Regions from separate parts of the Pseudomonas sp. YY-1 genome, predicted to be linked through region 3. Evidence: riboswitches for the same ligand, from Rfam matches in the RefSeq annotation. Region 3 holds a riboswitch; each other region holds the start of a gene.

Region 1 (7,819 bases), on a different contig from region 3:
TGCTGCGCCAGCGCTACCAGCGGGAGCAGCCCCTGACGGTGTTCTATCAGGTCTGGCACCAACCGCTTTACACCATCGGTGGCGAGCAATTGATCGGTGACGCCTTGCAGGTGTGCGGCGCGCGCAACCTGTTCGCCGATCTGCCGCAACCGGCGCCACAGGTCAGTGTGGAGGCTGTGTTGGCGCGTGACCCAGACGTGATACTCGGCGGCAGTAATGCCGAGTTGAGCGCCTGGCAGGCCTGGCCGCAGTTGCATGCCGTGCGTCTGGAGCAAGTCTGGGCGGTGCCGGACAGGGGCCTGGAAAGGCCCAGCCGGCAGATGCTGGGCGCCATCGAGCAGTTATGTGAGCGGATGGCGGGTGCGCGGTAGCACCTTCAGGCGGTGCGCACGGCGCACCCTACAGCGGTGGTAGGGTGCGCCGTGCGCACCAAGGTCAGAGTTGCGGCGTCCAGCTGACCGCGAACAACGCGGTACGCCCGGCGCTGTTGTAGCCGAAACGGCCATTGGGTGTGCTGTAGGTCGCTTCTGCATGATCCTTGTCCAGCAGATTATCCAGCTTCAGGCTCAGCCCCAGTTCCTCATTGGCCTGCCAGGCGGCGCGCAGGCTTAGCAGACCGTAGCCGCTCATTTCGATCTCGTTGTCGGCATCGTCGTAACGGCCATTGATCGCACGCCAGCCTGCGCCCACCGACACATCACCAAAGCGGCGGTCAAGGTCCAGGCTCAACGTGCGTTTGGCGCGGCGTTGCAGGGTATGACCGCTGGCGCGGTCACGCGGGTCGATCAGGGCCAGCGCGAGATTGCCTTGCCAGCCGAACAACTCCTGCTGCACGGCGGCTTCGAAGCCATTGATCCGGGCTGTCTGGACGTTCTGTGGAATGAAGTTCTCGTCCAGGACGATGGCGTCCTCGATATCAGTTCGATACACGGAAGCCTGCAATGATCCTGTGTCGCTGTAGCGGCTGCGCCATTGCAGCTCGTAGCTCTTGGAGCGTTCCGGGGCGAGGTCGGGGTTGCCGTACCACTGATCGTAGAGATCGTTGAAGGTCGGTGCGCGGAAACCTTCGCTGTACGACAGGATCAGGTCGTTGGCCCTGTTCAGGGGCAGGGTCAGTGCCGCGTTCCAGGTGTTCTCGCTGCCGAACTGCTGGTTGTCGTCGTGGCGCAGTCCCAGCTCGGTCGAGAAGGTGTCGCCGGTGTAGCGGTGTTGCACGAAGGCCGCGCGGTTCCAGCGTGAATCCTCCGCGAAGTCCGCGCTGCTATGCAGGCGATCCTCATACCAGTCGGCGCCAGCCAGAATTTGCTGGTGGTCGGTGAGGGTCAGGGTGTTCACCCAGCTCGCGGAGTCGCGATAGGTGGTGTAGGTAAAGAATGAATAGTCGGGCGCTGCCGGTGAGTCATCACCCGTGTCGCGCTGGTCTTTGCTGTGACCCATTTCCAGGCGGCTGCTCCAACGCTCGTTGAGGCGGCCGTCGATGAACCCGGAAAGGCTACTGACCTGAAAGTCAGTTGTCGGTAGCAGGCCGGTAAAAACATCGTCGTATTCAACCTGCCCGCGCTGATCGAGAGCACTAAAGCCCACCTGCAGATCGTCACTGAAACGGTGCGACAGACTCAGGCTGAGCGAGCGGTTGCGGTAGGCGTCATCGTCGCCATTGGCGCCGAAACCGTCTCGGGTGGCGTCGATGCCGGCTGTCTCGTCCAGGGCCGCTCCCAGGTGAAAGCGTGTGCGTTCGTCGCCGCCGGAGAGGCCGAGGCTGCGCTGGTAAGTGCTGTCGCTGCCAGCCGCCAGGCGCGCGTAAGGCTTGAGGCCCTGGCCATCGCCTTGGCGAGTGAAAATCTGAATCACCCCGCCAATGGCGTCGGAGCCATACAGCGCCGAGCGCGCTCCACGAACCACTTCGATACGCTCGATCTGCTCGGGGGCGAGAAACTCCAGGCTGCTGGTGCCGCTGGAGGCGGCCGCGATACGTTGGCCGTCGACCAGGACCAGGGTTTGTGCCGTGCTGGTGCCGCGCAGGAACACGCCCGTCTGGCTGCCGGCACCGCCAGTGCGGACGACGCTGAGGCCGGGCACACGCTCCAGTAGCTCGGTAACGCTGCTGACCTGCAGGCGCTCGATGTCGTCCCGCTCGAACACCGTGGTGGCAGCGGTGGCCTGCGCTTGCGGTTCGGACAGGCGCCCGGAGGTGACGACCAGCGGCTCGGCCACGTAGGGCTCGGCGGCCAGCGAGAGACCTGGCATGACGGCGATGGCCAGAGCCAGACGGGACAGTTTCATTCTCTTTCCTCAACGGTCGGCAGACGGTCGAGGAGGGCAGGCGCAAGCGCAGGACGGCGCTTGACCGTGCTGCCCTCCGCAACACCAGTCGCACCGCCTTGGCCGGTCTCCGGGCTCTCGACCCGCGTCCGCCTTCCCAGGCAGGGCCCAGTGGCTGTTGGACGTGGCGCACGCTCAGCGCGTGCAGTCGATTACCGTTGCGGGGGCAGCGTCGGCATTGCTCGTGACGAGCGCACCGACTTCCCGTTTAACACTGCTTGCGCAGCGCACCCTGGCGGAACATTAATGGCGCGCACCTTAGTGCGCACGCACATGAATCACAAGCAAGCGCCGCTCATTCAGCGATGAGCGGGCTTCATGCTCAGGCCTGAAGCAAACTCAGACGCTCACGTACCGCGCGTTCGATGCCGGCTTCGTCGAGACCGCACTCGGCGAGCATCTGGCTGGGCTTGGCGTGCTCGACGTAGTAGTCGGGCAGGCCCAGGTGCAGCATCGACATCTGGATGTTCTCGGCGGCGAAGAATTCGCTGACCGCGCTACCGGCGCCGCCCATGATGCTGTTTTCTTCGATGGTCACCAGCAGCTCGTGGCTGCCTGCCAGTTCGCGCAGCAGGGCTTCGTCCAGCGGTTTGACGAAGCGCATGTCGACCACCGTGGCATCCAGCGTTTCACCGACGCGCAGGGCTTCGGCCAGTTGCACGCCGAAGGCCAGCAGGGCTACGCCCTTGCCCTGGCGGCGTACCAACGCCTTGCCAATGTCCAGCGGCTCCAGGCCGGCATCGAGCGGCGCGTTGGGGCCGGTGCCACGTGGGTAGCGTACCGCCGCCGGGCCGTCGAACAGGTGGCCGGTGGTGAGCATGCGGCGCATCTCGTTTTCGTCGCTCGGCGTCATCACCAGCATGCCGGGGATGCAGCGCAGGTAGGACAGGTCGAAGCTGCCGGCGTGGGTCGGGCCGTCTTCGCCGACCAGACCAGCACGGTCGATGGCGAACAGCACATCGAGGTGCTGCACCGCCACGTCGTGAATCAGTTGGTCATAGGCGCGCTGGAGGAAGGTGGAGTAGATCGCCACCACCGGTTTGGCACCTTCGCAGGCCATGCCGGCGGCCAGGGTCACGGCGTGCTGCTCGGCAATCGCCACGTCGAAGTAACGATCAGGGAAGCGCTCGCTGAACGCCACCAGATCCGAGCCTTCCTTCATCGCCGGGGTGATGCCGACCAGGCGCGCGTCCTGCTCGGCCATGTCGCACAGCCACTGGCCAAAGACGTTGGAGTACTTCGGGCCGGAAGGCTTCTTCGGTGCCGCGACTGGCGTGACCGGTTCCAGCTTGGTGATTGCGTGGTAGCCGATGGGGTCGACCTCGGCCGGGGCGAAGCCCTTGCCCTTCTTGGTCACCACATGGAGGAACTGCGGACCGTCGAGGTCGCGCATATTGCGCAGGGTGGCGAGCAGGGTGGGCAGGTCGTGGCCGTCGATGGGGCCGACGTAGTTCCAGCCCAGCTCCTCGAACAGGGTGCCGGGTACCAGCATGCCTTTGGCGTGCTCCTCGACCTTGCGCGCTATTTCCCAGGCGCCAGGCAAGCGCGAGAGGATCTTCTTGCTGCCCTCGCGCATGCTGGCGTAGGTGCGGCTGGAGATGATCTTGGCCAGGTAGTTGGACAGGCCGCCGACATTCTTGGAGATCGACATGTCGTTGTCGTTGAGGATCACCAGCATGTTGGCGCCGACGTCGGTGGCGTGGTTGAGCGCCTCGAAGGCCATGCCGGCGGTCAGTGCGCCGTCGCCGATCACCGCCACGCTCTTGCGCTTCTCGCCTTTCAGACGGGCGGCGATGGCCATGCCCAGTGCCGCGCTGATGCTGGTGCTGGAGTGGCCGACGCCGAAGGTGTCGTACTCGCTCTCGCTGCGCCGTGGGAAGGCGGCCAGGCCGTCCTTCTGGCGCAGGCTGCCCATGCGCTCGCGACGACCGGTGAGGATCTTGTGCGGGTAGGCCTGATGGCCGACGTCCCACACCAGACGGTCATCGGGGGTGTCGAGGACGTAATGCAGGGCGATGGTCAGCTCGATCACGCCGAGGCCGGCACCGAAGTGCCCGCCGCTCTGGCCAACGCTGTAGAGCAGGTATTGGCGCAGTTCGTCAGCGAGGGTTTCCAGGTCCGCTTCGGCCAGGCGGCGCAGTTCGTCGGGCGTGTTGGCGCTGTCGAGCAGCGGCGTCAATGGGCGCTCGCGGGGGATCTCGTGGAAAGTGGTCGGCATCAGGCGAATCGTTATAGGTGTAAAAAGATGCGGCAGTTTACCCGAAAAAGGTGGCTGCAAGCTTCACGCCCCGTGCGACAAGCCAGCGCTCGCGCACGGAGGCCCTACCAGGTGTCGACAAAGGGGCGCTTCTTGCCATCACGCCGGGGCGGACGCGGCGCCGCGTTGAGCCCGCGCAGCAGCCAGGCGCGGCTGTCGGCCGGGTCGATCACGGCGTCGATCTCAAGATAGCTGGCCATGTTCAGCGCCTTGCCGTTGTCGTAGGCCTTGGCCACCAGCTTGTCGAACAGCGCCTGGCGCGCGGCCTCGTCCGGCTGGGCTGCCAGTTCCTTGGCGAAGCCCAGGCGCACCGCACCTTCCAGGCCCATGGCGCCGAACTCACCACTGGGCCAGGCGGCAGTGAACAGCGGCGAATGAAAGCTGCCAGCCGCCATTGCCTGGGCGCCGAGGCCGTAGCCCTTGCGCAGCACCAGGGTGAAGATCGGCACCGTGAGGCTGGCGGCGGTGACGAACAGGCGCGAGACGTGGCGCACCGTGGCCTGTTTCTCCGCCTCCGGCCCGACCATGAAACCGGGGGTGTCGCACAGCGAAACGATGGGCAGGTCATGGGCTTCACACAACTGCAGGAAGCGCGCGGCCTTGTCGCCGGCCACGGCGTCGATGGCGCCACCCAGGTGCGCGGGGTTGTTGGCGATCAGCCCGAACGGCTTGCCCTCGATGCGGATCAGCGCGGTGATCAGGCCGGGAGCGAACTGGCGGCGCAGTTCCAGCACGCTGCCGTGATCGGCCAGCAGCTCGATCACCTTGCGCATGTCGTACACGCGCAGGCGGTTTTCCGGGATCACATGGCGCAACTCGCGGCTATCGCTGCACTGCCAGTCGCTCACTGAGCCCTGGAAATAGCCCAGGTACTGCTTGGCCACGGCGACCGCTGCGGTTTCGTCCTCCACCAGCACATCGATCACCCCATTGGGGCCTTGCACGTTGGTCGGGCCGACCTGCTCGGGGGTGAAGCTGCCCAGACCGCCGCCTTCGATCATCGCCGGGCCGGCCATACCGATAGTCGCGTTCTTCGTTGCGATGATCACGTCGCAGCAGCCGAGCAGCGCGGCGTTGCCGGCGAAGCAGCGGCCAGAGACCACGCCCACCGTCGGCACCAGGCCGGAGAGTTTGGCCATGGCGACGAAGGTGTGGCAGTCCAGCCCGGCCACGCCGACGAAGTCGGTATCTCCCGGTCGGCCGCCGCCGCCTTCGGCGAACAGCACCACGGGCAGGCGCCACTGCTCGGCCAGGGCCAGCATGCGGTCGGTCTTCTTGTGGTTCATCACGCCCTGAGTGCCGGCGAATACCGTGTAGTCGTAGGCGATGGCCATACAGCGCGCGGCCTCGGCACCGAAACTCGCGGCGTTGACTGTGCCGATGCCGGCGACCAAACCGTCGGCCGGGCTTAGCTCCAGCAGCTCCTCGGGCGAGCGTCGACGGCGCTGGGCGGCCAGGGCCATGGCGCCGTATTCGATAAAGCTGTCGGCATCGAGCAAGTCCGCGAGGTTTTCCCGCACCGTGCGCTGGCCGGTCTTGCGCCTTTTCGCCACGGCCTCGGGGCGGCGCGCATCGGTCAGACGTGCATGGCGCTCGAGCACTTCGGCCAGGTCGGCGCGGATATGCGCCAGGTCGACTGCCTGTTCGCCGTGGGCGTCGAGGCCATCCACCTCGGCCGGTTCTAGGAATACGAGCGCCTGGCCCTCACCGATGGCGTCGCCGGGGATCACGGCCAGCGCGCGGACGATGCCGCTGTGCTCGGCCTTGACCTCGAACTCCATCTTCATCGCTTCCAGCACGGCGATGCGCTGGCCGGCGGCCACGGCGTCGCCTTCTGCCACCGCCAGGCTGACCAGCATGCCAGCGCTGGGGGCGCTCAGGGCCAGGGTGCCAGGCGGTGCATCGACAGTGGCCTTGGCGCTGTGCAGCGAAGCATCGGTGGCGAAGTAGCGATGTGGATGGGCCTGCTCGCGAGCGGCCAGCAAGGTATCGAGATGGCGTTCGACGTAGGTGGTGTCGACCTGGTTGGCGATCACCGCCTCGCATTGCAACAGGTTCTGCAGCAGGTGCAGGTTGCTCGCCACGCCGTCGATACGGAACTCGCACAGCCCGCGGTAGGCGCGGCGCAGGGCGCCGGGGTAGTCACCGGCGCTGGCGATCAGCTTGGCGATCAGCGAGTCGTAGGCCGGGCTGACGACGTAGCCGGCATAGCCGCAGCCATCCACACGCAGGCCGGGGCCACTGGGCGGCTGGTAGGCACCGAGCACGCCGCTGGCCGGACGCGCGCTGCCATCGGCGAGCAGGGTCTCCAGATTCAGGCGCACCTGCACGGCATAGCCCTTGGTCGCGGGCGGTGTGAGCAGGTTCAGCTCGGCCAGGCTTTTGCCGGCGGCCAGGTGCAATTGCGTGTGCAGCAGCTCGACGCCGGTGACCTGCTCGGTGACGGTGTGCTCCACCTGCACGCGCGGGTTGGCTTCCATGAAGTAGAAGTGCCCCGGCTGGTCGAGGTCGAGCAGAAACTCGAAGGTGCCGATGCCGTGATACTGCACCTCGGCCGCCAGGCGCAGGGCGCTGGCGATGATGGCGTCACGGGTGGCCGCATCCAGCTCGGGGCTGGGGGCGATCTCCACCAGCTTCTGGTGGCGGCGTTGCAGGCTGCAGTCGCGCTCCCACAGGTGGCTGACCGCGCCGCTGCCGTCACCGAGCACCTGCACTTCGATATGCCGGGCGCGGCGCACGCGCTTCTCCACGTACAGCGCGCCGCTGCCGAAGGCGCCCTGAGCCTCGGAGGCGCAGCGGGCGAAGGCCTCGCCCAGTTGCGCGGCGTCATCCACCGCACGCATGCCGCGCCCGCCGCCACCGGCCAGGGCCTTGAGCATCACGCTGCCGTGCTCGGCGAGAAAGGCGCCGGCCTGCTCCAGCGTCACCGCCTGGTTGATACCGGGCACCAGCGGTACGTTGCAGCGCGCGGCGAGATCACGGGCGGCGGCCTTGTCGCCAAACAGTTGCAGCGTCTCGGGCGTTGGCCCTACGAAGGTCAGCCCAGCGGCCTGGCAACGGCGGGCGAATTCGGCGTTCTCGGCGAGAAACCCGTAGCCGGGGTGGATGGCCGTGCAGCCCTGCTCACGGGCGATGGCAATGAGCTGATCCATGTCCAGGTAGGCCGCGGCACCGCGACCGACCAGCGCCACGGCCAGGTCGGCCTTGCGCGTGTGCAGGCAGGAGGTGTCGTCCTCGGCA
Region 2 (7,819 bases), on a different contig from region 3:
TTGCCGCAGCAGCAGGCGGCGCCGATCGTGCGTCCGCCGCGTGCGCAGAGCGGAACGGTGCAGCGCCAGGCGCAGCAGTGCACGGTGCTGATCGTCGAGGACAACGCGATCAACCAGTTGGTGACCCGCGGCATGCTGCTCAAGCTGGGCTACCGCGTGCGTACCGCCGACAACGGTGCCGAAGCGCTGGAGCTGCTGCGCAGTGAAAGCGTCGATGCCGTGCTGCTGGATTGCCAGATGCCGGTGATGGATGGCTTCGCCACTTGCCGCGCACTGCGTGCCCTGCCGGGGTGCGCCGAACTGCCGGTGCTGGCGATCACCGCCCATAGCCACAGCGGTGACCGCGAACGCTGCCTGGCCGCAGGGATGAGCGATTACCTGGCCAAGCCGGTGAAGTTCGAGGAGCTGCGCGTGCTGCTGCACGACTGGGTGCTGTGCCGTCCAGCCACGGTTTCCGGTGGCGCCGCTCCGCTCTGACACCACGCAGCCTCATTCCCGATTCAGCGGCAGATTTGGCCGGATCGTCCCTTTAGCCATGGTCTGAATCCTGATTCACTGCATGCAAGTGAATCAGGATTCAGACCATGGCTTATCGCATCACCGAAGCTCGACTCGACCGCGATCAGGCGCAGCGCCAGCGCATTCTCGACTGCGCCTTGCTGCGAGTGGCAGAGGGTGGTTTCGCCGCCCTGACCATGCAGGCGCTGGCTGAGGATGTCGGTATCGCCACGGGCAGTCTGTACCGCCACTTTCGTAGCAAGGGCGAACTGGCCGCCGAGGTCTTCGCCGCTGCCAGTCAGCGTGAAGTGGATGCCCTGGCCGCCGCCCTGCGCGGGCCGGGTAGCGCCAGTGAGCGCCTGCGCATCGGTCTTGAGCAGTTCGCCGCCCGAGCCTGGCACAGCCGCCGCCTGGCTTTTGCGCTGATCGCCGAGCCGGTCGACCCGGAGGTCGATGAGCAGCGCCTGCTCTACCGCGAAGCCTATGCCGAACTGTTCATCGATCTGTTGGAGGAGGGCGCCGGGGCCGGTGAATTTCGCGTCGAGCAGATCGGTCTGACGGCGGCCTGCCTGGTCGGCGCGATTGCCGAAGCGCTGGTCGGCCCTCTGTCGCCACCTGCTCGCGCCGCGCGCGAGGCCGGTCAACCCACCCTGGAACTGGCGCAGGTCAGCGCCAGCCTTGCCACCTTTTGCCTGCGCGCCGTCGGCGCCGAGGAGCCCACGCGATGAGACCCAGCCTGCATGCCGAAACCCACGAGGTGTTCAACCAGGTGCCGAGCCTGGATGGCGCCAACCTCTATCGCCTCGATCTGCCATTGCAGGAGTGGACTCGTCGTTATGACGGCGCCTGGGCAGACGAGCGCCTGAGCGCCTATGGTGCGCTGGCCGGCGGTGCCCTGATGCAGGCCGGCTTTCTCGCCAACGAGAACAAGCCAGTGTTCAAGAGTCATGACCGCTACGGTAATCGTATCGATCTGGTGGAGTTCCATCCGGCCTACCACGAGCTGATGCGTACGGCGGTCGAGCACGGCCTGCCGTCGCTGCCCTGGACCGACCCGCGCGCCGGCGCGCACGTCGCACGCGCCGGTCTGACCTATATGCACAGCCAGGCCGAGGCCGCCAGTGGCTGCCCGCTGACCATGACCTTTGCCGCGGTGCCCGCCATCCGCCTGCAAGCCAACGTGGCCGAGCAGTGGCTGCCGAAGATCCTCGCCACCGAGTACGACCCGCGCAACCTGCCGATGGAGCAGAAGACCGGCGTCACCATCGGCATGGCCATGACCGAGAAACAGGGCGGCACCGACGTGCGCGCCAACACCACCCGCGCCTATCCCATCGGCCTTGGCGGGCCGGGGCAAGGCTACGAGCTGGTTGGCCACAAATGGTTCTGCTCGGCGCCGATGTGCGACGCCTTCCTTACCCTGGCCTACACCGACAAGGGCCTGTCGTGCTTCCTGCTGCCGCGTCACCGCCCGGACGGCACGCGCAACGCGTTCTACATCCAGCGCCTGAAGAACAAACTGGGCAATTGGGCCAACGCTTCCAGTGAGGTGGAGTACCGCGGCGCCTTCGCCTGGATGCTCGGCGAGGAAGGCCGCGGTGTGCCGACCATCATCGAGATGGTGGCCATGACCCGCTTCGATTGCATGGTCGGCTCCAGCAGCCTGATGCGCCAGGCGCTGACCCAGGCCGCGCACCACTGCGCGCATCGTCAGGTGGGCGGCAAGCTGCTCGCCGACCAGCCGTTGATGCAGAACGTGCTGGCTGACCTGGCGCTGGAGAGCGAAGCCGCGCTGGCGCTGTGCATGCGCATGGGGCGCGCGCTCGACCACCAGCATGACGCGCAGGAAGACAAATTCGCTCGTCTGGTCACAGCCGTGGGCAAGTACTGGATCTGCAAGCGCGCGCCGGAAATGATCTACGAGGCCAGCGAGTGCATGGGCGGCGCCGGTTACGTCGAGGAAACCATCCTGCCGCGCCTGTACCGCGAAGCGCCGGTCAACTCGATCTGGGAAGGCTCCGGCAACGTGCAATGCCTGGACGTGCTGCGCGCATTGTCCAAGGAGCCCGGCGTGCTCGATGCGCTGTTCGCCGAGCTGGGCGATGGCCATGGCGATGCTCGCCTGAAGGCACATATCCAGCGTCTGAAAGCCGATTTTGCCGATACCGCCGATATCCAGTACCGCGCGCGCCAGCTCACCGAAGACATGGCTGTGGCGCTGCAGGCCAAGCTGCTGCTGGAGGCGGGCAACGCCACCGTCTCCGATGCCTTTATCGCCAGCCGCCTGGATGGCCGTGGCCGCGTCTATGGCACCCTGCCACGCGGTGTCGACGTCGAGGCGCTGCTGGCGCGTAGCACGCCGCACCTGGCCTGACCGGAGGCCCGCATGCAAGCACATCCGCGTTATCGCGAGTTGGTCGAGCGAGGCTTCGCCGATGCCAACTTCATCAACGACCTGGGCATTCGAGCTACCGACTGCGGCCCAGGTTGGGTCGAGGCGGAGCTGGATATCCAGCCGCGCCACCTGCAGCAGAACGGTTTCATCCACGCTGGTGTACAGACCACTCTGGCCGATCATGCGGCCGGTGCTGCCGCCGCGACGCTGGTGGCCGAGGGGCAGACGGTGCTGACCCTGGAGTTCAAGGTCAACCTGCTACGCCCGGCGCGCAGTGAACGCCTGTTCTGCCGCGCCGAGGTGCTCAAGGCCGGGCGCCAGGCGACTGTGGTCGAGGCCGAGGTGTTCGGCGAGGAAAACGGCGAGAAACGCCTGTACAGCAAGGCTTCGGTGACCATGGCCGTGGTGACGCTGCCGGCCTGAGCAAGGCCCGAATGTGATTGCCCGGCACGCTGTTTTTTAGCCGGGCAGGCGAGTAATCTTGCCGCTGATGGTTCTGCGTGCACGTACGTGACGCGGATGAAAAGGGAACAGGGTGCGGCGAATCTCGCCAATGCCCTGGCTGCCCCCGCAACTGTAAGCGGCGAACGATGCCCTCATGCCACTGACTCCGGTCGGGAAGGCGGGCGGAGTGCCAAGCCGTGAGCCAGGAGACCTGCCATCGACAACGGGCGTTTCGCCCACCCTCTATCCGAATCGTCGCGCGGTGGGCGCGGCAAAGGAACTCGCATGCATATCGAACCCGGTGTCGTCGAAGGCGCCAAGATCCTGCTCAGCTACGCAACGGCCGTCACCGCTTTCGGCCTGACCGCCAAACTCGCCCTGGACAGCGTCCGCAGCAACGGTGGTGCCGCCGCCCTGGCGCTGCGCAGCCTGCTGACCACCGCGCTGGTGTTCTGCTTCTTCGAGGTGTTTCCGCATCATGCGGTGGGCGTTTCCGAGGTGCACCTGATCCTTGGTTCTACCTTGTTGTTGCTGTTCGGCGCTGGTGCCGCAGCCATCGGTCTGGCGGCTGGTTTGCTGCTGCAGGGGCTGCTGTTCGCTCAGTTCGACCTGCCGCAGTACGGCATGAACGTCACCACGCTGCTGATCCCGCTGTGGGGCATCAGCCTGCTGGCCAAGCGCATCGTTGCGCCCGGCACCGCGTACGTCGATCTTTCCTACAAGCAGGCGCTGGCGCTGTCGACTGCCTATCAGGGCGGCATCGTCGCCTGGGTTGCGTTCTGGGCCTTCTACGGTCACGGCTTCTCCAGCGAGAACCTGGCGGCCGTGGGCAGTTTCGGTCTGGCCTATATGAGCGTGATCCTGGTCGAACCGCTGATCGACCTGGGTGTGCTGGCCGGGGCCAAGGCGCTGTCGCGCTTCAGCCAGGGGCCGCTGTTCAACGTGCGCCTGCATCAGACTGCCTGACCCCGTCACTCAGCGGCGGCGCTGCCAGATCATCTTGCCGGTATTGCTCTCGGTGACCAGGTACTGGTCGCTGAAGCGGTAGTAGGCGGCAGGTTGATAATCGGTGGCGCCACTCAGGCGCACCATCAGCATGCCGTCCTGGCTGCGCCAGTGACCGCTGTACTGCATCTCGCCGGGGCTGTCGTAGCTCCAGTCGCTGCCGCCGCCGACCGAGCGACTCCACTGCGTGACGCTACCGTCGGCATTCAGTTGAAGGGTCATCAGGGTGTTGAACGAGGCGAAGTTGGCGCCGCCGCTGTTGATGATCTTCTCGTGCACCCAGGTGCCGACCAGCGCCGAATCCTGAGCGCCTGCGACGGAAGGCGTCGCCGCCGTTGTTGCGGCTTCGCGCTGGAACAATGCCTGGCGTTCCAGCGCCTCGCCGTTGCGGGGATTGCGCGCCGCAATGCTGGTGTTGAGCATGGCGTTGGCATAGGTGGCGTTCATGTTGGCCAGCAGCAGGCCGGTCTGTGGGTCGCTGATCTCGGCACGTAGCAGTTTGCCGTCGTAACGGCCTTTGACGATCAGGCGTAGATGCTGGTTCTCCACGTACTCGCCTTCCACCATGGTGTCGTTCTGGCGCAGGATCAGCTCGCTCGACTGGCCGTCGAGCGTGGCCCGGTAGTGGCCATCGAGTTCACCAGCTTGAGTGCTTGAGCACGAGGCCACGACCAACAGCACAACGATTGCACGACGCATGAAGATGACCTCTGGGCAATTGCTCCAAGCCTAGTCGTTGGCAGCGCGATGTGAGGTCTGTCGCGCTATGTTTTCGTCACCGTATGCAGGCAAGATAGGCGCGTACGTTCAGTCAGGAAGATGCACAGTGAAAGCCTGCTCAGATGATTTCATCATTGCCCATACCCCCGAAGAAGCAGTCGACCGCCTCGCCGCGTTGCACCAGGAGGCCACTGGCGCCCTGAGCCACGCTCTCAAGCGCTACCTCAAGGAGCGCATCCGCCCCGATGCCAGCGAGCACTGTCTGTTTCGCTACCCCGAATTGCGCCTGACCTACCTGTGCCAGGGCGAGGTGCCGACCACCGTGCGCGCCTATGCCAAGGTACAGGTGCCGGGCACCTACGCCATCACGGTGACCCAGCCGGCGGCCTTTCGCAAATACTTGCTGGAGCAGCTGCGCCCATTGATGAACGACTTCACCCTGCGTGTGGAAGTCGGCCGCAGCCAGCAGAACATTCCTTACCCATACGTGGTCGAGGGCGGCGATGAGCTGGCCGGCAGTGGCGTGACCGCCGCCGAGCTGGCGCGCGTATTTCCCAGCACCGACCTGTCCGCCGCCACCGACGGCACCGCCGATGGCCTCTACGACTGGGAGAACATCGATCCGCTGCCCCTGGCGCTGTTCGATGCGGCGCGCACCGACTTCTCGCTCAAGCGCATCCAGCACTACACCGGCAGCGACTGGCGCCACGTGCAGCCGTGGATCCTGCTGACCAACTACCACCGTTACGTCGACCAGTTCATCCGCCATGGCCTGGACATGCTGGTGGGCGACTCGCGCTTCACCCGTATGGTGCTGCCGGGCAACGTGGTGATCGAGCGTGGTATGGCCGAAGGCGAGATGCAGGCGATCATCGAGAACGTGGTCTGGCACCGCTACCAGATGCCGGCCTACCACCTGCAGGCCGAGGACGGCCACGGCATCACCCTGGTCAACATCGGCGTCGGCCCATCCAACGCCAAGAACATTACCGACCACCTGGCCGTGCTGCGCCCGCATTGCTGGCTGATGATCGGTCACTGCGGCGGTCTGCGTCAGTCGCAGACCATCGGTGACTACGTGCTGGCCCATGCCTATATGCGCCGCGACGGCATTCTCGACCGCGTGCTGCCGCCGCATATTCCGCTGCCGGCGCTGGCTGAAGTGCAGCAGGCGCTGCAGGAAGCCGCCAAGCTGGTCACTGGCGAAGAGGGCGACGAACTGAAGAAACGCCTGCGCACCGGCACCGTACTGACCTACGACGACCGCAATTGGGAGCTGCGCTGGGCCCAGGAACGGCCGTTGATCAACCTGTCACGCGCGGTGGCGGTGGACATGGAAAGCGGCACCATCGCCGCCCAGGGCTATCGCCTGCGGGTGCCCTACGGCACGCTGTTGTGCGTGTCGGACAAGCCGCTGCACAGCGAGATCAAGCTGCCCGGTGCGGCGGGCGCCTTCTACGAGCGCGCGGTAACCCAGCACCTGCATATCGGCATCGCCGCGCTGGAGCTGATGCGTAGCCAGCTCAATTCGCTGCACTCGCGCAAGTTGCGCAGTTTCGACGAGCCGCCGTTCCGCTAAGTCAGGCCGCGACGGGCGCCTCGTCACGCAGCAGTTCGGCCAGTGCTGCGCGGTCGATGTTGGCGCCGCTGAGCACCACGGCCACGCGCTGGCCGGCATTGAGCTCACGCTCCTGCATCAGCGCAGCCAACGCCGCTGCGCCGGCGCCCTCTGCGAGATTGTGAGTGTCCTCGTGGTAGGCGCGGATGGCGGCGCGAATTTCCTCGTCGTCGACCCGCACGATGCGTGCGGCGCCGGCGCGAATCATGTCCAGCGCCAATTGTTGCGGCTGGCGGCAGGCCATGCCGTCGGCCAGGGTGTCTGCGCGTTCGGTCTGTACCAGGCGGCCTTGCTCGAAGCTGCGTGCATAGGCGTCGGCACCGCTGGCGACGACGCCGACGATCTCGGTATCGAGGCCGAGCAGGTCGCGGGTGCGGATCATCCCGCAGATGCCCGAGCCCATGCCGATGGGCACGTACACCCGGCGCAGGTTCGGTACCGTCTCCAGCAGCTCCAGGGCATAGGTGGCCACGCCGCGCACCAGATCCTCATGCAGAGACGGCACCCAGTGCAGGCCGTCGCATTCGGCGATGCGCGCGGCTTCGGCACGGGCTTCGTCGAAGTCGCGGCCATGTTCGATCACCTCGGCGCCGAGAGCGCGCATCGCCGCGTTTTTCTCGCGGGCGTTGCCATGCGGCACCAGGATGCGAATGGCCAGGCCGGCTGCGCGCGCCGCCAGTGCCAGGCTCTGGCCGTGGTTGCCACGGGTGGCGGTGACCAATCCGCGTACCTGCGGTTCGCGACGCAGCAGGGCGTCGATATAGACCAGCCCGCCGCGCACCTTGAAGGCGGCAGTCGGGGCGTGATTCTCGTGTTTGACCCAGACCTCGCAGCCCAGGCGCTGGGCGAGCAGCGGCCAGGCCAGTTGCGGCGTGGCCGCCATATGGCGGTGAACCAGTTCAGCGCTCTGGCGCAGTTGGGCGAGGTCGAACATGACAGGCACTCCGAGTGGTGTTGACCCGGATGCTAGTGCGGCGCATTGTATGGGTAAATCTTTATATTGCATGGCAAGCAATGTGGCTTCCTGATTTTCAAGACAGCTCCCTACCGACGTACCTGGCACTGGTCGAGGCCATCGCTGCGGCCATTGGTCGTGGCGAACTCAAGCCCGGCGAGCGCTTGCCGCCGCAGCGACGTCT
Region 3 (7,819 bases):
TTTGTGCAGAGGTTGCGGTAGGCGCCTGGGGTAAGGCCGTTGGCGCGGCGGAACCAGCGGCCCAGGTGACTCTGGTCGGCGAAGCCCAAGTCGCTGGCGACATCCGCCGGTGCCGTGCCGAGGGCCAGCAGCCGGCGGGCGCGCACCAGGCGCAGCTGGATCAGGTAGCCGTGTGGGGCGATGCAGAACGCGGCCTTGAACGCACGGCTCAGCCGAAAGCGGTCGACGCCGCAGACTCGCGCCAGTTCGTCGAGGCCGATGTTCTCTTGAAAGTGTGCATGCAGGTAGTCGCGGGCACGCAGGGCCACGCGAGGTATCTGTGGGTTGCCGGGCAGGCGCTGGCGCCAGTGCAGGCTGCGTGAGATGCGTTCCAGCAGCGCATCCAGCGCGGCGTCGCGCACCATGCGTGGCTCGTTGTCGTTCAACGCCTGCAGGGCATTGGCGATGCACGGCAGCAGGCCGGGGTCGTCCGGTTGGGTGCGTGGTACGCCGGGCAGACAGTCGGCGGGTGCCTGTTCGAACAGCGCTGGCAACGCGCGCTCCAGCCAGGCCGGCTCGAGATAGAGGGTGGAGTAGGTGAAGCCGCCCGGTGTCGGCGCATGGCCGTCGTGGATATCGCCGGGCTCGAGGAAGAAGGTCTGTCCCGGCACACTGCTGAACAGCGCGCGTCGGCAATGGAACTGCTGCACGCCCTGCTCGGTAAAGCCGATCAGGTAGCTGTCGTGCCAGTGCGGGTCGTAGGCGTGGCCCTCGAAATGCGCACGGATCACCTCGATGCCGGTATCGGCATCCTGCTTGAGGTCGACCCATGACTGCGCGTTCATCGCCTGCTGCCCGTTTGTGCTGTGAACGCTTGAGCTTACCGCGTCCAGTGCGCAGGGCTAGAAGGTTTGTGCAGGCGCCTTTCGTAGGAGCTGGCTTGCCAGCGATCAAGGTGTTCGACGGTGCCGGATCGCCCGCAAGCGGGCTCCTACAGATCGGGATACCAGCACTTGGCGCGTAGGTTTGTAAGGTGCGCGCAGACGCGCTTTTCGTAGGAGCCGGCTTGCCGGCGATCAAGGTGTCCGACGGTGCCGGATCGCCCGCAAGCGGGCTCCTACAGATCGGGATACCAGCGCGGCGTGTAGACCCACTCGCCGCCATCGGCACGGGGGAAGCGGCGGGTCTGGCTGGAGCCGATGATCACCAGGGTGCGCATATCGACCATCTCTGGGGTCAGCTCGCCGAGGGTCAGGCTGCGCAGGGCCTCGGCGGGGCGGCCAATGTCGCGGCCGAGCACCACCAGGGTCTGCGGTTCGCGGTGCTGGCGCAGCAGCTCCAGCGCGCGGCCGAGCTGCCAGGGGCGGGCCTTGGAGATCGGATTGTAGAAGGCCATGGCCAGGTCGGCGGCGGCGGCATGCTGCAGGCGTTTTTCGATCACCGCCCAGGGCTTGAGGTTGTCGGACAGAGAGATCAGGCAGAAGTCGTGACCCAGCGGCGCGCCGGCCTTGGCGGCGGTGGCCAGAGCAGCGGAGACGCCCGGCAGCACCTCCAGCTCGACGCCGTGCCAGGCCTCGCTCTGCGGGCTTTCCAGCGCCTCCATCACGGCGGCGGCCATGGCGAACACGCCGGGGTCGCCCGAGGAGATCATCACCACCCGCCGGCCAGCGGCGGCCAGCTCGAAGGCATGCGCGGCGCGCAGCAGCTCCTCGCGATTGTCGCTGGGGTGTACGCACTGATCGGCGCGCAGCGGGCCGGCCATCTTCACGTAGGTGTCGTAGCCGAGCAGGTCTTCGGCCTCGTCGAGGGCGCGGCGCACGGCGGGGGTCATGTGTTCGGCGGCACCGGGGCCGAGGCCAACCACGCTGAGGCGTCCACGGCTCTGGCCGAGGCGTTCGATATCCAGCGGCTGTTCACCCAGCAGCAGGCGCAGGCCATCGCCGATATGGCATTCGGGTGGCAGCTCGGTGGTGCTGTGGATAAAGCGCAGTGGCAGGTTCAACTCGGCTGCAGCAGCGTGTAGCTCGGCGTTGGCCATCCAGGCTTTGTCCGCGAGCAGAACGGCCAGCGCTTGCGCCGCCAGGTTGGCATCGCTCAACGCCTGCTGCAGGCGAGCCGGTAGGTCGGCGCCGGGGCGTTCGATCAGCGCGGCGGCGCAGCGCGGGTGGATCAACAGTTCGTCGGCCCTCGGTGGACGTTGCTCGGCGGTGACATGGATAACCCGCGACGCGGTCTTATCTACCGGCAGCTGCGCCGCCTCCAGCCAGGGCGCCTCGCCTTCGATACGCACGCTGTCGCCGCCGAGCAGATCGCTGACGAAGCGTTTGCCCTGCTGCAGGTCGGCCAGGGCATAACCGGCTGGCGGTTCCAGCAGACAGGTGCCGAAGCGCAGCTCGCCACTGGTGGTGATGGCCGGCGCTACGCCCAGGTAGGCGGCGATCTCGCGGGCCAAGCGGTTGACCCCGGCCAGGCCGCCGAGCAGCGGCACCACGGCGCTGCCATCCTCGGCCAGGGCCAGCACCGGCGGCTCGGCGCCTTTTTCCGCCAGCAGTGCGGCCAGGCTACGGATGACGATACCGGCGGCGCACAGCACCACCAGCGGCTGGCCGGCGCGGTACAGGGCGCGCAGGGTCTCGCCGAACTCGTCGTAGTGGCGCTCGGCGCCGTCGGCGCGCCCGCGCAGGCCGTGGATCACCGCCTGTGGATAAAGCGCCTTGAGACGTTGTGCAGTGGCCAGCGCGCTGGCGCCGAGGATGACGATGTTCATGCGGTAAATCCTGTAGCCCGGATGCAATCCGGGGAATGGGTTTCCCGGATTGCATCCGGGCTACGCTCTTGTGACGGGTAGGGCGGGTGCAACCCGCCAGCTCGCTGCAGGCGGGTTGCGCCCGCCCTACGGGATTACCCCCGCCATTTCTGCCCAGGCACCAGAATCATCGAGAAATACGGCGAATCCATCGGCTCCACCTCGTCCAGTGCGACGATCTTCTGGCTGGCCATGGTCGCGCGTTCTACGTAGTGGGCGCGGTCGTCCAGGCCGAGCTTGCGCAGCACGCGGCGCACCTTGTCGAAGTTGCGCCCGAGCTTCATCACCACCGCCGCTTCGGCGTCGCGCAGGCGCTGTTCCAGCTCGTCTTCCGGCAGCACGCCGGAGAGCACGCTCAAGCTCTGGTTGCGGTAGACCAGCGGGGTGCCGAGCACCGAGGCGCAGCCGAGCATCGAGCACACGCCTGGCACCACATCGACTTCGTAGCGATCAGCCAGGCGATCGTGCAGGTACATGTAGGAGCCGTAGAAGAACGGGTCGCCCTCGCAGATCACCGCCACGTCCTGGCCGGCATCGAGCAACTGGGCGATCTGCTGCGCGCAAGTGTCGTAGAAGTCGGCGATCACATCCTCGTAGGACAGCGGCGGGGCAAGCTTCTCGGTGGTTACCGGGTAGACCAGCGGCAGGCGCTGCTGGGCGACGTCCAGGTGCTCTTCGATGATGCCGAAGGCGTTACCGCCGTGGCCGGCGTTGTGTTTAGCCTTGGCCACGAAGTAGGCCACCACCGGCGCGCCTTTGAGCAGGCGCAGCGCCTTGAGGGTGAGCAGCTCGGGGTCGCCGGGGCCGACGCCGAGACCGAGTAGGCGACCGGCCATCATTCCACCTCCGAGGCCAGGGCGTTGACCGCGGCCACCGCCATGGCGCTGCCGCCACGGCGGCCACGCACGATCACGTAGGGCACGCCACGGCTGTCTGCGGCCAGGGCGTCCTTGGATTCTGCCGCGCCGATGAAACCCACCGGCATGCCGATGATCAGTGCCGGTTTCGGCGCGCCGGCATCGAGCATTTCCAGCAGATAAAACAGGGCTGTGGGCGCATTGCCGATCACCACCACGCTGCCTTCCAGATGCTCACGCCAGTGCTCCAGGGCCACTGCCGAGCGGGTGTTGCCGACTTCGCGGGCCAGCTCCGGCACGCCGGCGTCGTGCAGGGTGCAGATCACTTTGTTGCCTGCCGGCAGGCGCGGGCGGGTGATGCCTTCGGCGACCATGCGCGCATCGCAGAGGATCGGCGCGCCGGCCAGCAGCGCGGCGCGGCCAGCGGCGCCAGCACCGGGGGAGAAGCGCAGATCCTCCACCACATCGACCATGCCGCAGGCATGGATCACCCGCACGGCGAGTTTTTCCAGGTCGGCGGGGATGCCATCGAGGTTGGCCTCGGCACGGATGGTGGCGAAGGAGCGGCGGTAGATTTCCTGGCCGTCGCGGATGTAATCAAGCATTGGGGGTTCCTGCGGGGTGTTGGCGGGCGAACCAGGCGCCGGCCTCGTCGATGGTCATGGCCGGCGCCAGCAGGCGGCCGAAACCGGGCGCCTCGGGCGTGCGTTGATAGAGCTGGTAATGGTCGGGCGTGTTGGCCAGCAGGGTATAGGGCTGCACGCGGGCGCTGGCGCAACTGCGCGGGCAGGCGCTGAGATGCACCTGCGGGCGGGCACCGCTTTCGTGCAGCAACTCTGCCAGGTGCAGGGCGTGGTGTTTGCTATCGGCCAGGCCGCGCGCGCAGGCCGCCGAACCGGTGCAGGCGACCAGGCCGAGCAGCGGTTCGTCGATATGCGTCAGCAGGCCGAGCTCGCCCAGCGCCGCCAGCAGCTCACCGCTGGCGGCTTCCGGCACATTGCCCAGCAGCACGCCTTGCCAGGACGTCAGGCGTAATTTTCCGTCGCCGTGGTGCTCGCTCAGTTGGGCCAGCGTCATCAGTTGTTCGGCATGCAGCCGGCCTAGCTGGGCGCCAGCAGCGACCATGCACAGGCCGCTCTGCGCCTGTGGATAAATACCTGCCGGGACGTGGTCGAGCGGAGCGGTCAGCTGCCAATTGACCGGCACCGGTTGCAAGGGAAAGTCCAGACGCATCTGCAGACGTTGCAGCAGTTCGTCGGCTGGGATCTGTTGCAGCAACTGGCGCATGCGAGATTGCTCGGGAGTCGCCAGTTCGAGGAACAGCAGCAGGAGCTGGCGTACCAGCCTGACTACCTGTGTCGTCTCGACTCGCGCTACTGGCGCCTCAAAGGGGCAACCGGCCAGGCCCAGCAGCATGTGCTGCTCGTTTTCGGCGGCCAGCCACAGGTCGTGCGGGTGTTCGCGCATGGCCAGGGCTTCGCCGCCGTCCAGTTGCAGGGCGAACTTGGGCGACAACGCGTGCAGCGCTGGGGTGTCCTGCAACAGGTCGAGCAGTTGGCTGGCCAGCGGGCGTACATCCATCCGCGCCTGCGGGTCGAGGCCGGCGGCGGGGCTGAGCAGCAGGTTGCGCACATCGTCGGCGGCGGCCACGCGCGGCCCGAGATTGGCGCTGAGCAGGGCTTCGATCAGCGGCGCTTCCTGGCCAGGCAGTACACCACGAATCTGCAGGTTGCTGCGGTTGGTCAGCTCCAGCACGCCACTGGCATGCTGCCGCGCTGCCTCGGCAATCGCCCGCGCCTGGGTGCTGAGCAGCACGCCGCCGGGCAGTTTGACCCGGCAGATGCCACCGTCCAGCGCAGGCACGATGCGCAGCAGGCCGGGGCAGGCGGAAGGGCGGACGGACGTGGGCAAGCGGTCACCTGTGGCTAACGACGCGGCGACCGAACCAGCGAAATCCCATAGGGGACTCCATGGCATCGGTACACCCCGCCCGATGTTGGCACTCGCGACCAGCGTTCGTCGGCAGGTCTCCTGGCTAACAGGTCTTCATCCGCCGCGCCTTCCCGGTTACCCAGTGGCCGATTGCGTTGGACTCGCTGTTTACAGTTGCGGGGGCAGCTCGGTCGCGATCAATGATCGCTCCGGATTCCCTCTTAGGCCCGCTGTTAAGTCGTATCGACTCAAGGGCACCGACGAAGGCGCTATTATGCCCGCTTTGCCCGGAGCGCGGACAGGCGGTCCGTCGGGCCTGTGCGAGGACATTGGATGAAACCCTGGTTGACCCTGGTCGGCATCGGCGAAGACGGCTATCCCGGCCTGGGCAAGGCCGCGCGTCGCGCCTTGCTGGCGGCCACGCGCATCGTCGGTGCGCCGCGCCAGCTGGCCTTGCTGCCGCCGTGCATCAGTGGCGAACGGGAAGTCTGGCCGAGCCCGTTCGATCTGCAGCCGTTGCTGGCCCGACGCGGCGATGCGGTGTGCGTGCTGGCCAGCGGTGATCCGATGTTCTACGGCGTCGGTGCCAGTCTGGCGCGCCAGGTGTCGGCCGACGAGTTGCAGGTATTGCCGGCGCCGTCCTCGGTGTCGCTGGCGGCGGCGCGCCTGGGCTGGCCGTTGCAGGAGGCTGAGGTGGTCTCCTTGGTCGGCCGGCCGCTGGCCACGCTCAATGCCCGTTTCTATCCCGGTACGCGCCTGCTCGTATTGAGCGCTGATGGTGACACCCCTGCGCAGGTCGCCGAAGCCTTGTGCGCACGTGGTTTCGGCGCCAGCCGCCTGACCCTGCTGGAGCACCTTGGCGGGCCTGACGAGCGCCGCATCGAGGGCCTGGCCGCGAGCTGGAACCTGCCACGCGGTGCCGATCTCAATCTGCTGGCCGTAGAGTGCCTGGCCGACACCGGCGCGCAACTGCTGCCACCGACCTGCGGCCTGCCGGACGAGGCCTACCGCCACGACGGGCAACTGACCAAGCGCGACGTGCGCGCCGTCACCCTGGCTCGGCTGGCGCCGCTGCCTGGCGAGTTGCTGTGGGATGTCGGCGCCGGTTGCGGCTCCATCGGCATCGAATGGATGCGCGCCCATCCGACCTGCCTGGCCATTGCCATCGAGGCCAACGAAGGGCGTCAGGATCATATCCGCCACAACCGTGATGCCCTCGGCGTGCCCGGTCTGCAACTGGTCGCTGGACATGCGCCCGAAGCACTGGATGGACTGCCGGCACCGGATGCGATCTTCATCGGCGGCGGCGTCACCGTGCCAGGCGTGCTCGATGATTGCTGGGCCGCGCTCAAGCCGGGCGGGCGTCTGCTGGCCAATGCCGTGACCATTCAGAGTGAGGCGGCGCTGGTCGCCTTCCGTGAGCAGCACGGCGGTGAGCTGCTGCGTCTGACCGTGGCCCAGGCGCAGCCGTTGGGCGGCTTCGACACTTGGCGTGCGGCGCTGCCGATCACCCTGCTGACTGTGCGCAAGCCGTGAGCGCGCGACTCCTGCTGCTTGGCGGCACTACCGAAGCGCTGCGTCTGGCGCGTCGGCTGGGTCCGGAGACGGTGTACAGCCTGGCCGGTCTTGGTCGGGTGCCGGACGACCTGGCCTGCCGCGTGCGCGTCGGCGGCTTCGGCGGTGCCGAGGGCCTGGCAGCCTTTATCGCCGACGAAGGCATTGAACTGCTGCTGGACCTGACCCACCCCTATGCGGTGCAGATCAGCCACAACGCGGCCCGCGCCGCAGAAATCGCAGACGTGCCGTGCTGGGCATTGCGTCGCCCTGGCTGGCAGGCCGGCGCGGATGACGACTGGCGCGAAGTGGACGGTTGGGATGAGCTGATCCGCGCATTGGCGCCATTCGAACGGCCGTTCTTCACCTCCGGGCGTGAGCCGCTGGCGCATCTGCATGAAATCCCTGAACACCAGCACTGGACGGTGCGCTGCCTGCAGGCCGAGCCGGCGCCGCCGCGCGCCGAGATTATCGGTGCGCGCGGGCCGTTCTCGCTGGACGAGGAACGCGCCCTGTTCGCCCGCCTGTGTTGCGACGTGCTGGTGAGCAAGAACAGCGGCAGCGCGTCCACCGAACCGAAGTTGCAAGTCGCCCGTGAGCTTGGATTGCCGGTGTTGCTATTACGTCGGCCGCAGTTGCCGGCGGTAACGCGGGAGTTCGCGGAGTTGGACGCTCTCTACGAGGCGCTGTC

The links. A riboswitch is a leader RNA that binds a small molecule or an ion and turns the genes downstream of it on or off. The one in region 3 is predicted to bind cobalamin.
Region 1: it holds a riboswitch for cobalamin, as region 3 does, so the genes downstream of both, CXP40_RS08800 (TonB-dependent receptor domain-containing protein) here and cobG (precorrin-3B synthase) in region 3, are expected to answer to the same signal.
Region 2: it holds a riboswitch for cobalamin, as region 3 does, so the genes downstream of both, CXP40_RS09555 (energy-coupling factor ABC transporter permease) here and cobG (precorrin-3B synthase) in region 3, are expected to answer to the same signal.

Annotation. Positions count from the first base shown of each region.
Region 1 is NZ_PJLX01000005.1:45,544-53,362, forward strand. It holds gene CXP40_RS08795 (cobalamin-binding protein) at 1-371, shown strand, start outside; gene CXP40_RS08800 (TonB-dependent receptor domain-containing protein) at 436-2,283, opposite strand; cobalamin riboswitch at 2,366-2,572, opposite strand; gene dxs (1-deoxy-D-xylulose-5-phosphate synthase) at 2,645-4,540, opposite strand; gene CXP40_RS08810 (carboxyl transferase domain-containing protein) at 4,645-7,819, opposite strand, start outside.
Region 2 is NZ_PJLX01000005.1:202,191-210,009, forward strand. It holds gene CXP40_RS09535 (7TM diverse intracellular signaling domain-containing protein) at 1-477, shown strand, start outside; gene CXP40_RS09540 (TetR/AcrR family transcriptional regulator) at 585-1,226, shown strand; gene CXP40_RS09545 (acyl-CoA dehydrogenase family protein) at 1,223-2,872, shown strand; gene CXP40_RS09550 (PaaI family thioesterase) at 2,885-3,316, shown strand; cobalamin riboswitch at 3,368-3,571, shown strand; gene CXP40_RS09555 (energy-coupling factor ABC transporter permease) at 3,623-4,303, shown strand; gene CXP40_RS09560 (hypothetical protein) at 4,313-5,041, opposite strand; gene amn (AMP nucleosidase) at 5,109-6,641, shown strand; gene CXP40_RS09570 (threonine dehydratase) at 6,643-7,614, opposite strand; gene CXP40_RS09575 (PLP-dependent aminotransferase family protein) at 7,695-7,819, shown strand, end outside.
Region 3 is NZ_PJLX01000008.1:85,148-92,966, forward strand. It holds gene CXP40_RS13150 (AraC family transcriptional regulator) at 1-824, opposite strand, end outside; gene cobJ (precorrin-3B C(17)-methyltransferase) at 1,097-2,746, opposite strand; gene CXP40_RS13160 (precorrin-2 C(20)-methyltransferase) at 2,881-3,624, opposite strand; gene CXP40_RS13165 (precorrin-8X methylmutase) at 3,621-4,247, opposite strand; gene cobG (precorrin-3B synthase) at 4,240-5,553, opposite strand; cobalamin riboswitch at 5,646-5,851, opposite strand; gene cbiE (precorrin-6y C5,15-methyltransferase (decarboxylating) subunit CbiE) at 5,908-7,110, shown strand; gene CXP40_RS13180 (cobalt-precorrin-6A reductase) at 7,107-7,819, shown strand, end outside.